2 regions of the Lelliottia sp. JS-SCA-14 genome follow, and region 2 is predicted to be linked to the other one. Evidence: predicted binding sites of a transcription regulator. Region 2 holds the regulator's gene; the other holds the start of a gene.
What was found. Region 2 encodes PurR, which represses purine synthesis genes. Its sites were predicted from a motif close to CANGCAAACGTTTGCNTG; they were not measured.

Region 1 (7,526 bases), 700 kb from region 2:
CGCCCCGCCCTGTTAACCACCTTTACCTTTGGTAAATATCGCGGCAAACCGGTCTCCGAAGTGGCCGAGCGCGATCCGGGCTATCTGCGCTGGCTGTACAACAACCTCGACCGCATGAGCCCGGAGCTGCGTCTCACGCTCCGCCATTACCTCGACGACGCCTAATCCGCGGCAACATGGCCTGGCAGCGTCCCCTGCGCCAGGCCAATCAGGAAGGCATACTCCAGCGCCACCCCTTCGTAGGATTTAAAGCGTCCCGATTTCCCACCGTGACCGGAGTCCATATCCGTGCACAGCAGTAGCAGGTTGTCGTCGGTTTTCAGCTCCCGCAGTTTCGCCACCCATTTTGCCGGTTCCCAGTACTGCACCTGAGAATCGTGCAGACCGGTGGTCACCAGCATGTGCGGATAAGCCTTCGCTTCGACGTTATCGTACGGGCTGTATTCTTTCATGTAGCGATAGTAGGTCTCGTCCTGTGGATTGCCCCACTCTTCAAATTCACCGGTGGTTAACGGGATCGACTCGTCGAGCATAGTCGTGACCACATCAACGAACGGTACCTGGGCGACGATGCCTTTAAACAGCTCAGGACGCAGATTGATTACCGTCCCCATCAGCATACCGCCCGCGCTGCCGCCCATGCCAAAACACAGTTTCGGATCGCCGTAGCCCTGAGCAATCAGCTCGTCACACACGTCCAGATAGTCGTTAAAGGTATTTTTCTTTTTCAGGAATTTCCCTTCTTCGTACCAATGCTGGCCCAATTCCCCGCCGCCGCGCACGTGGGCGATGGCGAAGACAAATCCCCGGTCGAGCAGGCTTAGTCGGCTGCTGCTGAAATCGGCGTCCATGCTGGCGCCGTAAGAGCCGTAGCCGTACACCAGCAGCGGGTTTTTACGCTTCTGGAAATGGTCTTTGTGATACACCAGCGACACCGGGACCTCCACGCCATCGCGCGCGGTGATCCACAGGTGTTCGCTGCGGTAATGGCTGGCGTCAAACCCGGCCACTTCGGCCTGCTTGAGCACTTTCCGCTGGCCGGAATTCATATCGAGTTCAAACAGCGTGTCGGGCGTGGTCATCGACGAATATCCGTAGCGCAGCCGGGAGGATTCGGGCTCAGGATTGTAGCCAATCCAGGTCACGTACGCCGGATCGTCAAAGGCAATCCCCACCACTTCGCGCGTTTTACGGTTGATTTGCCGGATGCTGGTCAGCCCTCGCTGACGCTCTTCCACCACCAGCCAGTCGGTAAACAGGGTGAAGCCTTCGAGCATCACCTGTTCACGTGCCGGGATCAGCACTTCCCATTTACGCTCGTCGCGCACTTTGGTTTTATACAGGCCAAAGTTTTTGCCTTCGCGGTTGGAGCGCAGATAGAAGGTATGCTGGAAATGGTCGAGGCTGTACTCGTGGTCTTTACGGCGCGGGAGAAAACAGAGCGGCTGGGCGTCGGGCAGCTCCGCATCAAGCAGCAGCACTTCGGTGGTCGTGGCGCTGGCAAGCGAAATAATCACATAGTGGCGCGAGGTGGTTTTGTGCAGGCTGACGTAAAAGGTGTCGTCCTGTTCTTCGTACACCAGCTCATCGGTACCCGAAGAGGTGCCGACCGTATGTCGCCAGACCTGATAAGGCAGCAGCGTTGAGGCGTGCTTTTTGACGTAATAGACGGTTTCAGAGTCGTTCGCCCAGACAAAATCCGACGAAACGTTATCGAGCATTTCCGGATACCAGTTCCCGGTGTCCAGATTGCGAAAGCGCAGGCCGTACTGGCGGCGTGACAGGTAATCTTCCGCCAGCGCCATGATGGTGTTATCCGGCGAAATACCCATCCCGCCGAGGGTATAGAACTCGCTGTGCGCCGCGCGCTGGTTGGCATCGAGCAGGGTCTCCCAGTCGTCCCATTCGGCACAAAGCACAGACTGGCGCTGATAGATGGCGTATTCGCTGCCCGGCTCGTAGAGATGACGATAGCGGTAGCCGTTTTTGGTCCAGGGCGCCGAGATGTCGCGCTGCGGAACCCGCGCGACCATCTCTTCCAGCAGACGATCCTGGAGCGCCTGCTGCGAGGACATCACCTTGCGGCCGTAATCATTTTCCTGATGAAGGTAATCAAGCACTTCCGGCTGCGAGCGTTCGTCGTCCCGCAGCCAGTAGTAATTATCGATGCGCGTGTCACCGTGAGTGGTGAGCGCTTTGGGAATGCGTCGGGCTTTTGGCAGCATGTCAGTTTTTCTTTTTGGTTTTACACCCTATAAGGGTGGCAAAACGCGCGCACGATGCAAGCGAAACGTGACAGCCGTCAGATAAAATTACCCCTGTAATGCCTGTTTTTGCTGCTTAATATCCTGTTCGATCCCTTCCCGAACATCTTGCGGAATTTTCAGCGCGTCGCCGAGGGCGTTCAGATAGCTGCGCTCCATAAAGTGATCGATATCGATGGCTGCGGCACTCAGGAAATAGAGTTCCAGCGCCTCCTCCTCGTTTTTCACACTCTGCGCCAGACGGTTTGGATCGAGCGGCTGTTCAATCGCCTGCGCCACCAGCGCTCGGCCCTGCGCTTCCACGCCCGCTTCCCGCATCTGCTGCTCGATGGCGGATCGCTCTTTGTCATCGATGTGGCCGTCGCTTTTCGCGGCAAACACTAGGGCCAGGATCAGGCGTTCAGTACGCAGATCCATCGGTGAAATTTGCTCACCAAAGTGCGGTTCATCCTGATGGGCCGTCCGCACTTTCTCTTTGTACTTGTTCCAGAGCACCGTTCCGGCAATAGCCCCACCACCGGCCAGCAGCGCGCCGGTGCCGTATTTGGTCAGCAGTTTGCGCGAGGATTTATTGGCGACCAGCAGGCCCGCCAGCCCGCCGAGCGCACCGGGCACCAGCAGCTTGCTCAGCCCCTCGCCGCCCGATGACGACGCTTTCTGTCCTAACATGGATTGCAGTTGATTCAACCAGCCTGACATGATTTTCCCCACTTAACGGTTCGCAATGGGTACAGCCTATGCGAGGTGATGTCAGGAAATGTCTGTCCGCGCTAAAGAAGCGCAAATTTCCCCCGCCCATCATCACGCTGTCCGTTGAGGGAAGACAGACGCAAACGTTTTCGTTTATACTGCGCGCAACTTTTTCAGGGGGATTTTATGACTCTTTTAGGAACTGCTCTGCGTCCGGCCGCGACGCGCGTCATGCTGTTGGGTTCTGGCGAACTGGGAAAAGAGGTGGCTATCGAGTGCCAGCGCCTGGGGATTGAAGTGATCGCCGTCGATCGCTATGCCGACGCCCCGGCGATGCACGTCGCCCACCGCTCACATGTGATCAATATGCTGGATGGGAACGCCCTTCGCGCTCTGATTGCCGAGGAAAAACCGGACTTTGTGGTACCGGAAATCGAAGCCATCGCCACCGATACGCTGATTGCCCTCGAGCAGGAAGGCCAGCGCGTGGTGCCCTGCGCCCGCGCCGCTAAACTGACCATGAACCGGGAAGGCATTCGTCGTCTGGCCGCCGAGGAGTTAGCGATTCCGACGTCGAGCTACCGCTTTGCCGATGGGAAAGATGAGTTTCTGCAGGCCGTCGAACAGATTGGCTACCCGTGCATCATTAAGCCGGTAATGAGCTCCTCCGGGAAAGGTCAGAGTTTTATCCGTGACGCCTCCGCGCTCGATAAGGCGTGGGATTACGCCCAGCAGGGTGGCCGCGCGGGCGCCGGTCGCGTCATCGTCGAAGGTGTGGTGAAGTTTGATTTTGAAATCACCCTGCTGACAGTCAGCGCCGTGGACGGCGTGCATTTCTGCGATCCGATTGGTCATCGTCAGGAGGATGGCGATTATCGTGAATCCTGGCAGCCGCAGCAGATGAGTGCCCTGGCGCTGGAACGCGCGCAGGAGATGGCCCGCAAAGTGGTGCTGGCGCTCGGCGGTTACGGCCTGTTTGGCGTTGAACTGTTCGTCTGCGGCGATGAGGTGATTTTCAGCGAAGTCTCCCCGCGTCCGCACGACACCGGAATGGTGACGCTGATTTCCCAGGATCTCTCGGAGTTCGCCCTGCACGTGCGCGCGTTCCTCGGTCTGCCGGTTGGCGGCATCCGTCAGTACGGCCCGGCCGCGTCGGCGGTGATCCTGCCGCAGCTGACCAGCCAGAACGTCACCTTTGATAATGTTGAGGCCGCCGTCGGCGCGGGTCTGCAACTGCGTCTGTTTGGTAAACCGGAAATTGACGGCACCCGTCGTCTCGGCGTGGCGTTAGCCACCGGGGATAGCGTGGAAAGTGCGGTTGAGCGCGCGAAAAGTGCAGCGCAGGCCGTCAGTGTGAAGGGATAAAAAAACCGGGCAACAGATGTTTGCCCGGTTAGATTTTGTAGGGCGGGTAAGGCGAAGCCGCCACCCGCCACAGCAAAAAATTACTTCGCGCCTTCCACTGCTTCGCGCGCCAGCTTAGTGATGCGATCCCAGTCGCCCGCTTCCAGCGCATCCGCCGGAACCAGCCAGGAGCCACCGATACACAGGACGCTTTTCAGCGCCAGGTAGTCGCGGTAGTTCGCCGGAGAGATACCGCCCGTCGGGCAGAAACGCACCTGAGAGAACGGGCCCGCAATCGCCTGCAGCGCTTTGGTGCCGCCATTGGCTTCAGCCGGGAAGAATTTGAACTCTTTCAGGCCGTAATCCATACCCAGCATCAGTTCAGACACGGTGCTGATACCTGGGATTAACGGAATCGTGCCTTCGGTTGCGGCTTTCAGCAGCGGCTCGGTCAGGCCCGGGCTGATGGCGAACTGTGCGCCCGCTTCGGTCACTTCAGCCAGCTGCTGAGGGTTGAGCACGGTACCGGCACCGATAATTGCGTCCGGCACTTCTTTGGCGATAGCGCGGATCGCATCCATCGCGCATGCGGTACGCAGCGTCACTTCCAGAACACGAACACCACCTGCAACCAGCGCTTTCGCCATCGGGACGGCGTGCTCCAGTTTGTTCACCACGATAACCGGCACTACCGGGCCAGTTGTCAGGATTGCTTCTGCACTTGTTTTCCAGTTTTTCATCAGTGTTTTTCTCTCGCCAGATCGTTAATTCTTGTCGTCTTAAAACGTAATACAGGTTGCGCCCTGTTCAGCACCGGAGAGCTTCTCGCGCAGTGCACTGAACATTTCGCGCCCTGTTCCCACACGCGACGCGCTCAGGTCAGGAATATGCGGCTTACGGGCGGCCAGTTCGGCTTCATCCACCAGCAGGGTCAGTTCGCCTGTCTGGCCATTCACGCGGATCATATCGCCATCGCGGACTTTCGCCAGTAACCCACCGTCGTAAGCTTCGGGAGTGACGTGGATTGCTGATGGCACTTTACCTGATGCGCCGGAGAGTCGTCCATCGGTGACCAACGCAATTTTGAAACAGCGGTCCAATAATACACCAAGTGGTGGCATAAGTTTATGTAATTCTGGCATGCCGTTCGCTTTTGGTCCCTGGTGACGAACCACTACCACACAGTCTTTGTCCAGCAGGCCAGCTTCGAAGGCAGGCAGCACGTCGTGCTGGCTTTCGAAAATCACCGCTGGCGCTTCCACGATCTGGTTTTCAACCGGCACGGCGGAGGTTTTCATCACCGCGCGACCGAGGTTGCCGCTCAGCACTTTGGTGCCGCCGTGATGGGAGAATGGCTTCGCGAAGGTGGCGATCACCTGCTCGTCGAGGGAATCCTGCGCGCCTTCGCGCCAGTCGAGCTCGCCGTCATTCAGCCACGGCTCCATGGTGTAGCGTTGCAGACCGAAACCGGCCACCGTGTTGACGTCTTCATGCAGCAGGCCGCCTTTCAGCAGCTCGCGGATCAGTACCGGTACGCCGCCCGCCGCCTGGAAGTGGTTGATATCTGCCGGACCGTTCGGGTAGAGACGCGCCATCAGCGGCACGATTTCAGACAGGTCAGAGAAATCATCCCAGTTAATCTGGATCCCCGCCGCACGCGCCATCGCGACCAGGTGCATGGTGTGGTTGGTGGAACCGCCGGTCGCCAGCAGGGCGACGATCCCGTTGACGATCACTTTTTCGTCAACCATTTTACCGAGCGGCATCCACTCGTTGCCGTTGCCGGTCAGACGCGTCACCTGACGCGCAGCCGCTTCGGTCAGGGCCTGACGCAGCGGCGCATCTGGCTGAACAAACGACGAACCAGGGAGCTGCATACCCATGAACTCCACCACCATCTGATTGGTGTTGGCAGTCCCGTAGAACGTACAGGTGCCTGGCGCGTGATATGAGGCGGCTTCCGCTTCCAGCAGCGCGCTGCGATCCACTTTGCCTTCCGCATACAGCTGGCGGATACGCACTTTTTCTTTATTCGGCAGACCGCTCGCCATCGGGCCAGACGGAACAAAAATCGCGGGCAGATGACCGAACGACAGGGCCGCCATTGCCAGGCCCGGGACAATTTTGTCGCACACGCCGAGGTACAGTGCGCCGTCGAACATATTGTGGGACAGGCCCACCGCCGCAGACATAGCGATAATTTCGCGGCTTAGCAGGGAGAGCTCCATCCCGTCCTGGCCTTGGGTTACGCCGTCGCACATGGCTGGCACGCCACCGGCCACCTGCCCGACCGCATTGGCGCTGTGCAGCGCTTTGCGAATAATTTCCGGGTAGTGTTCGTACGGCTGGTGTGCGGAGAGCATGTCGTTGTAGGAGGTGATGATCGCAATATTGTTACGCAGCATGCTTTTCAGCGAGGCTTTATCGTCCGGCTGGCAGGCGGCGAAACCGTGGGCCAGATTCCCGCAGGCGAGCTGTGAACGATGGACCGTGTCGGTTTTTGCCTGCTGGATGCGGGCGAGGTAGGCAGAACGTGTCTCTTTCGAGCGCTCAACAATGCGCTGTGTTACGCGTAACAATACAGGATTCATAGAAGCTCCTCTAATTTATCTGTCCAGGCGCAGGAGTTAACAAGATGAATCGCTTGTCTTAACAAGGCTGAAACGCTTGCAGTCCGTAGCTCGGGGGCAAAATCGCTTCAGCCAGTGTAATAAAAAAAGCTCCACGGGTGAATCCACGCGGAGCTTAAATGATTAAAAATTGTGCCACAATCTGTGTTAGATCATGTTACCGGTAAAATAACCCGTTTGGATTAGCTTCCGTCTTACTCGAACTCGTTCCAGGAACGGCCATCGCGGGTGATCATCGCTACTGACGCGACCGGTCCCCAGGTGCCTGCCTGATACGGTTTTGGCGCATCCTGATCGGCTGCCCAGGCTTCGGTAATGGAGTCGACCCACTTCCACGCCTCTTCCACTTCATCGCGACGCACGAACAGCGCCTGGATCCCACGCATGGTTTCCAGCAGCAGACGCTCGTAAGCATCGGCCAGGTGCGTTTCGTTGAAGGTTTCGGAGTAGCTCAGATCCAGCTTGGTGGTTTGCAGGTTGTGCTTGTGATCCAGGCCCGGCACTTTGTTCAGCACCTGAATATCCACGCCCTCATCAGGCTGCAGACGGATTGTCAGTTTGTTCTGCGGCAGCTCCTGCCAGGACTCTTTGAACAGGT
Region 2 (7,526 bases):
AAGCAAAACGCTCGCCACAGGCAGACAGCGCCTGCACGGCTTGTGCAGAGAAACCGCAGTTTGGCAGCTTCGGTGAACCTTTCATGTACAGCAGAATCGGGTTTTCAGCGATCTGGCGCTGGATTTTTTCAATAGTCGTGCTCATGTCTTGCTTCCTTAAACTTCTGTTACGGCATTCGTCTGACATTGTAGCGGGTCAGACAGACATCGGAAAATAACATTTTCGTCACCTGTATATATCATAACGGTTGTCTGCTGAAGTTGCATTCCTAAGATAGCTTAACCCTAAGCCGCGCGCGGTTTCGCTTAAGGAGTGAGCAATAAGGTAACAGTCTGACGTTTTTTTTTGCACTCGCTAACGAAACAGACTTTTTTGCCGATAAATGCTATTAACTTCTCGCAGATTTTTAGATTAGAATCGACGGGCTTTGTAAATCATACGCAGGCATTATTGATGACCTGCTCCTAATTCAGAGGAATGCTCAGTGGCGCGGATAACAAAAATCTCGATCACGCTCTGTGCTTTACTATTTACATCACTTGTTTTCACGCCAGCGGCTAACGCCTCCGAGCAGGCGCGGCACTCTGCCGTGCAGAAATCGCATCTGGCGAAAACCACAGAACGTAAGAAAAAAACCACCAGCTCCAGTAAAAGCGAAAAGAAAAAAACCACCACCGCTCGCAAGCAGTCCACCTCCAGTAAGGCCCTCACCAGTAAAACCCGAAGCAAACCGACCCGCACCGCAAAAGTAACTCCGGAAAAATGCACCGTGCGTAAAGGCCACAAAACTAACTGCGTGAAAGTGGGCAAAACGGCGAAGCTCTCTGAGGTGCATAAAGTGCGCGTGCAGAAAGCGCAAAAAACCGCGATGAACAAACTGATGGGTCAGATTGGCAAACCGTATCACTGGGGTGGCACCTCCCCGCGCACCGGTTTCGACTGCAGCGGTCTGGTCTATTACGCGTATAAAGATCTGGTGAAGTTCCGCATTCCACGCACCGCGAACGAGATGTATCACCTGCGCGATGCCGCGTCAGTTAATCGCGGTGAACTGGAGAGCGGCGATCTGGTCTTCTTCCGCACCCAGGGTCGCGGCACCGCCGATCACGTGGGCGTTTACGTCGGCAACGGGAAATTCATTCAGTCTCCTCGCAGCGGCCAGGACATTCAAATCACCTCCCTGAGCGAAGACTACTGGGTCCGCCATTACGTTGGCGCGCGCCGCGTGATGACACCGAAAACCATTCGCTAATCCCTGCCCTGCCGCGCCGTCGGCAGGGTAAGTTCCTCTTTTGCATACCCTTTCAATTTGCTACTCTATCCATGCACTCAATAGGGTTATTGGCGTGCAACACTATAATAAGGAGAGAAGCAATGTCGTTCGAATTACCTGCATTACCGTATGCAAAAGACGCCCTGGCTCCGCACATTTCCGCGGAAACCCTGGAGTATCACTACGGCAAACACCATCAGACCTATGTCACTAACCTGAACAATCTGGTGAAAGGCACTGCGTTTGAAGGCAAAACGCTGGAAGAGATCGTGCGTAGCTCTGAAGGTGGCGTGTTCAACAACGCGGCTCAGGTCTGGAACCACACGTTCTACTGGCACTGCCTGGCCCCGAACGCCGGTGGCGAACCGACCGGTGAACTGGCTGCAGCGATCAATGCCGCGTTTGGCAGCTTTGCTGATTTCAAAGCGAAGTTTACTGACGCCGCAATCAAGAACTTCGGTTCTGGCTGGACGTGGCTGGTGAAAGAGGCAGATGGCAAACTGGCTATCGTTTCCACCTCTAACGCAGGCACCCCACTGACCACCAGCGCGAAACCGCTGATGACCGTCGATGTGTGGGAACACGCTTACTATATCGATTACCGTAACGCTCGCCCGAACTACCTTGAGCACTTCTGGGCGCTGGTTAACTGGGAATTTGTGGCGAAGAACTTCGCCGCGTAAGAGACACGCAGAAGGGTTTTGCCCTTCTGCGTTTTTGGTTTATTCCGTCACGCTTGCCGGTTCCGGCTCTTTGCGACCGGATGTGAGAACCAGCAGCAGACCAAGAGCCGCAATAATCGCCCCCATCACCGGGACAAAGCTGTATCCCAGCCCGCCCGAAATCACCGCCCCACCCGCTGCCGCGCCGAGCGCATTACCGAGATTAAACGCGCCGATATTCACGGACGACGACAGACCCGGCGCTTCGTGTGCCACACGCATCACGCGCATCTGCAACGGCGGAACCACCGCAAAGGTCGCCGCGCCCCACACCACCATCGCAATGGCCGCACCGAATTCGTTACGCGCCAGCCAGGGAATGGCGAGCATAATTACAATCAGCAGGGTTAAGAAGCCTTTCAGCGTACCGGTGACCGAGCGATCCGCCAGCTTGCCGCCGAGATAGTTCCCGAGTGAGAAGCCCACGCCGATCAGGACCAGCATCGCCGTCACAAACAGCGGCGTGGCGTGGGTGATGTCATGCAGCACGGGAGAGATATAGGTGTAGAGCGTGAACATCGCACCTGCGCCGAGCACCGTCGTTAACAGGGCAGACAGCACCTGCGGGCGCACCAGCACTGACAGCTCTTTACGCACGTCCGGGCGCTCACCCGCCTCGCCTTTCGGCAGGGAGAAGAACAGCGCGAGCATCGCCACCACGCCCAGCCCGGCGGTGGCCAGGAACGACATCCGCCAGCCGATGACTTCACCGAGCCAGGTCGCCGCCGGAACGCCGCCAATGTTGGCGATGGTCAGGCCCATAAACATCGTCGCCACCGCGCTCGCCTGCTTATGTTTTGGCACCACGCTCGCGGCTACTACCGACCCTAAGCCAAAGAACGCGCCGTGGTTCAGGCTGGTCAGAATGCGCGACAGCAGCAGCGTCGTGTAATCCGGCGCAATCGCCGACAGCACGTTGCCAAGGGTAAAAATCGCCATCAGGAAGATCAGCGCATTGCGGCGGGCACGATGGGAGAGCAGCAGCGTCATGAGCGGCGCACCGATCATCACCCCAATCGCATAGGCGCTGATGAGCATCCCCGCCGCCGGAATGGAGACATCCACACCTTTAGCAATGACGGGCAGCAGCCCCATCGGGGAAAACTCGGTGGTGCCGATGCCAAAAGCGCCAATCGCCAGGGCCAGCAGGGGAAAATTGATTTTCATTGTTAACTCCGGATGCCGTGTCGTCGTCATCGCGCGACACAGGACTAAGATGGCAAAAGCATGACATCAATCACAAAAAATGAGAAGTTAACAAATTAGCAAAAGATTTTTGCAGGATGGGTAACAATCAGGGAGAGGAGACGAGGGAGAGAACTCTCCCCCGCTTAAATCAGTGCAGGGCTGCGGTCAGACCTGCTGCAACAATCAAAGCCAGCACAATAACGGTCGTGGTCAGCGAAAACTTCAGATCGGTACTCATCAATTTTTCTCCTTTTAATCACCTTACGAAAAGTGAGCTTGCTCATTTTTACACAGTTTCCCCCAAAAATCTTCCTGGATTTAGACTGATAACCGTTTTTGCTCTTCCCCTTTTCATCAAGATAAGACAAAATTCCACGCTAAATTTATAAGCGTACCGGCCACTGACCCCCTCCTGACGTTCTGAGTCGTTTTCCCGGCGTATCGCAATTCACATTGCGAGATAAGGGTGAGAGAAGGCAAACGTTTACCTTTAAGTATTTCAGGAGTTTAAGATATGGTCTGGAGTGACATGTAATGGCAACAATTAAAGATGTGGCGAAACGCGCAAACGTTTCCACTACAACCGTATCACATGTAATTAACAAAACGCGTTTTGTTGCGGAAGAGACGCGCAACGCCGTATGGGCTGCCATCAAAGAGCTGCACTACTCTCCGAGTGCCGTGGCGCGCAGCCTGAAAGTGAATCACACCAAATCGATCGGCCTGCTGGCGACCAGCAGCGAAGCCGCCTATTTCGCGGAGATCATCGAAGCCGTTGAGAAAAACTGCTTCCAGAAGGGCTACACCCTGATTCTCGGCAACGCCTGGAACAGCCAGGAAAAGCAGCGCGCTTACCTGTCAATGATGGCGCAAAAGCGCGTCGATGGCCTGCTGGTGATGTGTTCTGAATACCCGGAATCCGTGCTCTCGATGCTGGAAGAGTATCGTCACATCCCGATGGTGGTGATGGACTGGGGCGATACCCGCGCCGATTTCACCGACTCCGTGAACGACAACGCCTTTGAAGGCGGCTACATGGCGGGCCGTTACCTGATTGAACGCGGTCACCGCGAAATCGGCGTGATCCCGGGTCCGCTGGAGCGCAACACCGGCGCAGGCCGTCTGGCTGGCTTCATGAAAGCGATGGAAGAAGCGCTGATCACGGTGCCGGAAAACTGGATCGTGCAGGGCGACTTCGAGCCTGAGTCCGGCTATCGCGCCATGCAGCAGATTGTCTCCCAGTCACATCGTCCGACCGCGGTCTTTATCGGCGGTGATATTATGGCGATGGGCGCCCTTTGCGCAGCCGACGAACTCGGTTTGCGCGTCCCGCAGGACATTTCTGTGATCGGGTACGATAACGTGCGCAACGCCCGCTACTTCACCCCGGCGCTGACGACCATTCACCAGCCGAAAGACTCGCTGGGTGAAACGGCCTTCAACATGCTGATGGACCGCATCGTCAGCAAACGTGAAGAGTCGCAGTCGATTGAAGTCCACCCGCGCCTGATTGAACGCCGCTCCGTCGCCGACGGTCCGTTCCGCGATTACCGCCGTTAATCATCTCTGAGGGGCCGGTTATTCCGGCTCCTTCAGCCACTCTCTGTTCAGCGTTTCGCTATCCCCCAGATACTCCAGCAGCCACGCCAGCGCCGGTGACATATCGTTTTGCTGCCAGGTCAGGCAACAGGCCGCATCCGGGAACGGGTTTTCCAGCGTTAATGCCACCCACTCACCGCGATCGATGCGCGGGCGCGCAAAATGCACCGGCACCATGCCGACGCACAGCCCTGCGGAAAGACAGGTCGCCGAGGTTTCCCAGTCTGGGGCCACCACCCGCCGCTGGTTATCCAGCAGCCAGGTGATGCGTTTTGGCAGCGAGCGGGACGTGTCTTCCAGCACCAGCGACGGCCAGTTGCGCAACGTGTCATCGCTCAGCGGACCTTCAATGGCGGCGAGGGGATGATCGCGCGCCACGACGCAGGTCCAGCTCAGGGCTCCCATATCGCGAAAGGCATAGCGTCCGCCCACCGGGATCGCCTGCGTGGCACCGATCGCCATCTCCACCCTGCCGTCAGAGAGCGCATCCCACACGCCGTTGAACACCTCCTGGGAGACGCGCAGCTCCACGTCCGAGAAGTGGCGATAAAAATCGACCACCATCTGGCGGGTGCGCTCCGGTTTGACGATGTTATCGACTGCAATGGCAAGATGGCCGCGCCAGCCGTTGGCAATCTGCTGACACTGCTCGCGGGTGATCATCATTTTTTTGATAACAGATCGCCCTTCTTTCAAAAACCAGACGCCCGCAGGCGTCAGGACGACGTCGCGGTGGCGGCGCTCAAACAGCGGAACCGCCAGCCACTCTTCAAGCTGACGCACGGTATAGCTCACCGCAGACGGAACGCGGTGCAGTTCCTGGGCCGCGCCGCTAAAGCTGCCGTTACGCGCAACCGCATCAACCACTTCTAAGGAATATTCAGACCACATTTTTTGCCTGCAAAATTTTTGAATGCAACCACCAAATATTAGCGTTTCACAAGGCAGTTTGCACTCCCTACACTCTGCGCCAGTGAATACCTGCCCTCTTTAGGAAATAAAAACAATGCAACCCAACAAAGGATTCCTGGTCTGGCTCGGCGGCTTAAGCGTGCTGGGCTTCCTGGCCACCGACATGTACCTGCCCGCGTTTGCCGCGATGCAGGCGGATTTACAGACCCCTGCCGCCGCCATCAGCGCCAGCCTGAGCCTGTTCCTCGCCGGTTTTGCCTTCGCGCAGCTGCTGTGGGGACCACTCTCCGACCGCTACGGTCGTAAACCGATTTTACTCTTAGGTCTGGCGATTTTTGCCGTCGGCTGTCTGGGCATGCTCTGGGTGCGCGATGCGACCTGGCTTTTAGTGTTGCGTTTCATTCAGGCATTCGGCGTGTGTGCCGCGGCGGTGACCTGGCAGGCGCTGGTCACGGACTACTACCCCGCGTCACGCGTGAACCGTATTTTTGCCACCATCATGCCGCTGGTCGGTCTTTCTCCGGCCCTGGCCCCGCTGCTCGGCAGCTGGATCCTGGTGCATTTTGACTGGCAGGCGATCTTCGCCACCCTGTTTATCATCACTCTGGTGCTGATGTTACCGGCCTTCGCGCTGAAACCGGCGTCATCCAAACCTGCTGAAACGACGGATAATCGCGTCACCTTCCTCTCCCTGCTGCGCTCCCGCGCCTATCGCGGCAACGTGCTGGTCTACGCCGCCTGCTCCGCCAGCTTCTTTGCGTGGCTGACCGGTTCGCCGTTTATTCTGCACGATATGGGCTACAGCCCGGCGGTCATCGGCCTGAGCTATGTCCCGCAGACCATCGCCTTCCTGGTCGGCGGTTACGGCTGCCGCGCAGCGCTGCAAAAATGGCAGGGACAGCAGATGCTGCCGTGGCTGCTGGTGCTCTTCGCGGTGAGTGTGATTGGGACCTGGGCCGTTGGCTTTATTCCAGACGTCGGGCTGACGGAGATTCTGATCCCGTTCTGTGTGATGGCCGTGGCGAACGGTGCGATCTACCCTATCGTGGTGGCGCAGGCGCTGCGTCCGTTCCCGCATGCGACGGGGCGTGCAGCGGCGCTGCAAAACACCCTGCAGCTGGGTCTGTGCTTCCTGGCAAGCCTGATTGTTTCGGCGCTCATCGCCACCCCGCTGATGACCACCACCAGCGTGATGCTGGCGACCGTGGTTCTCGCCGCGCTGGGCTATCGCATGCAGGCCTCAGCGAAAGATCGAGTGAACGAAACGGCACAGGCATAATCGCGCCAGCAATTATGTGACATTTTAGTGATTAGGCTGCTAATAACTTTCGGTTGAATCACCGTTTTTTGCAGCCTATACTAAATTTGCTTCACACAAATACGATAAATATTATGTGTTAACGGGAGCCGGAGTGCTCCCGTTTTACCATGGAAGGCCTTTCGGTAAGGGTTATCTCCCTTCCTCTGTTCTACGTCGGATATTAGCCTCGCGGAAAAACCGTGGGATTTCTCACAAACCATAAAAAACGGCTACGCTGTTTGAAGGTTCTGATCACAGCAGGTGATGGAGAAGCTATGAGTTCATCGTGTATAGAAGAAGTCAATGTCCGGGACAATGACTGGTTTCGGATCGTCAATGAATTACTGAGTCGGGCGGGCGTCGCGATTAACGGGTCTGCCCCATCCGATATTCAGGTAAAACACCCCGATTTTTTCAAACGCGTTCTGCAGGAAGGTTCGCTCGGTCTGGGCGAGAGCTACATGGACGGCTGGTGGGATTGCGAGCGGCTGGATATGTTTTTCCATAACGTTCTGCGTGCCGGGCTGGAAA

Region 1: purT (formate-dependent phosphoribosylglycinamide formyltransferase) is a predicted target of PurR. The motif match lies at 3,091-3,108, and genes of this name have one in related genera.

What each region holds. Positions count from the first base shown of each region.
Region 1 is NZ_CP141606.1:2,857,349-2,864,874, forward strand. It holds gene exoX (exodeoxyribonuclease X) at 1-165, shown strand, start outside; gene ptrB (oligopeptidase B) at 162-2,225, opposite strand; gene U9O48_RS13445 (tellurite resistance TerB family protein) at 2,313-2,963, opposite strand; gene purT (formate-dependent phosphoribosylglycinamide formyltransferase) at 3,141-4,319, shown strand; gene kdgA (bifunctional 4-hydroxy-2-oxoglutarate aldolase/2-dehydro-3-deoxy-phosphogluconate aldolase) at 4,400-5,038, opposite strand; gene edd (phosphogluconate dehydratase) at 5,078-6,889, opposite strand; gene zwf (glucose-6-phosphate dehydrogenase) at 7,123-7,526, opposite strand, start outside.
Region 2 is NZ_CP141606.1:2,155,660-2,163,185, reverse strand. It holds gene grxD (monothiol glutaredoxin 4) at 1-145, opposite strand, end outside; gene U9O48_RS10145 (C40 family peptidase) at 486-1,253, shown strand; gene sodB (superoxide dismutase [Fe]) at 1,376-1,957, shown strand; gene U9O48_RS10135 (MFS transporter) at 1,997-3,163, opposite strand; gene U9O48_RS10130 (YnhF family membrane protein) at 3,333-3,422, opposite strand; gene purR (HTH-type transcriptional repressor PurR) at 3,719-4,744, shown strand; gene punR (DNA-binding transcriptional activator PunR) at 4,763-5,674, opposite strand; gene punC (purine nucleoside transporter PunC) at 5,790-6,974, shown strand; gene cfa (cyclopropane fatty acyl phospholipid synthase) at 7,271-7,526, shown strand, end outside.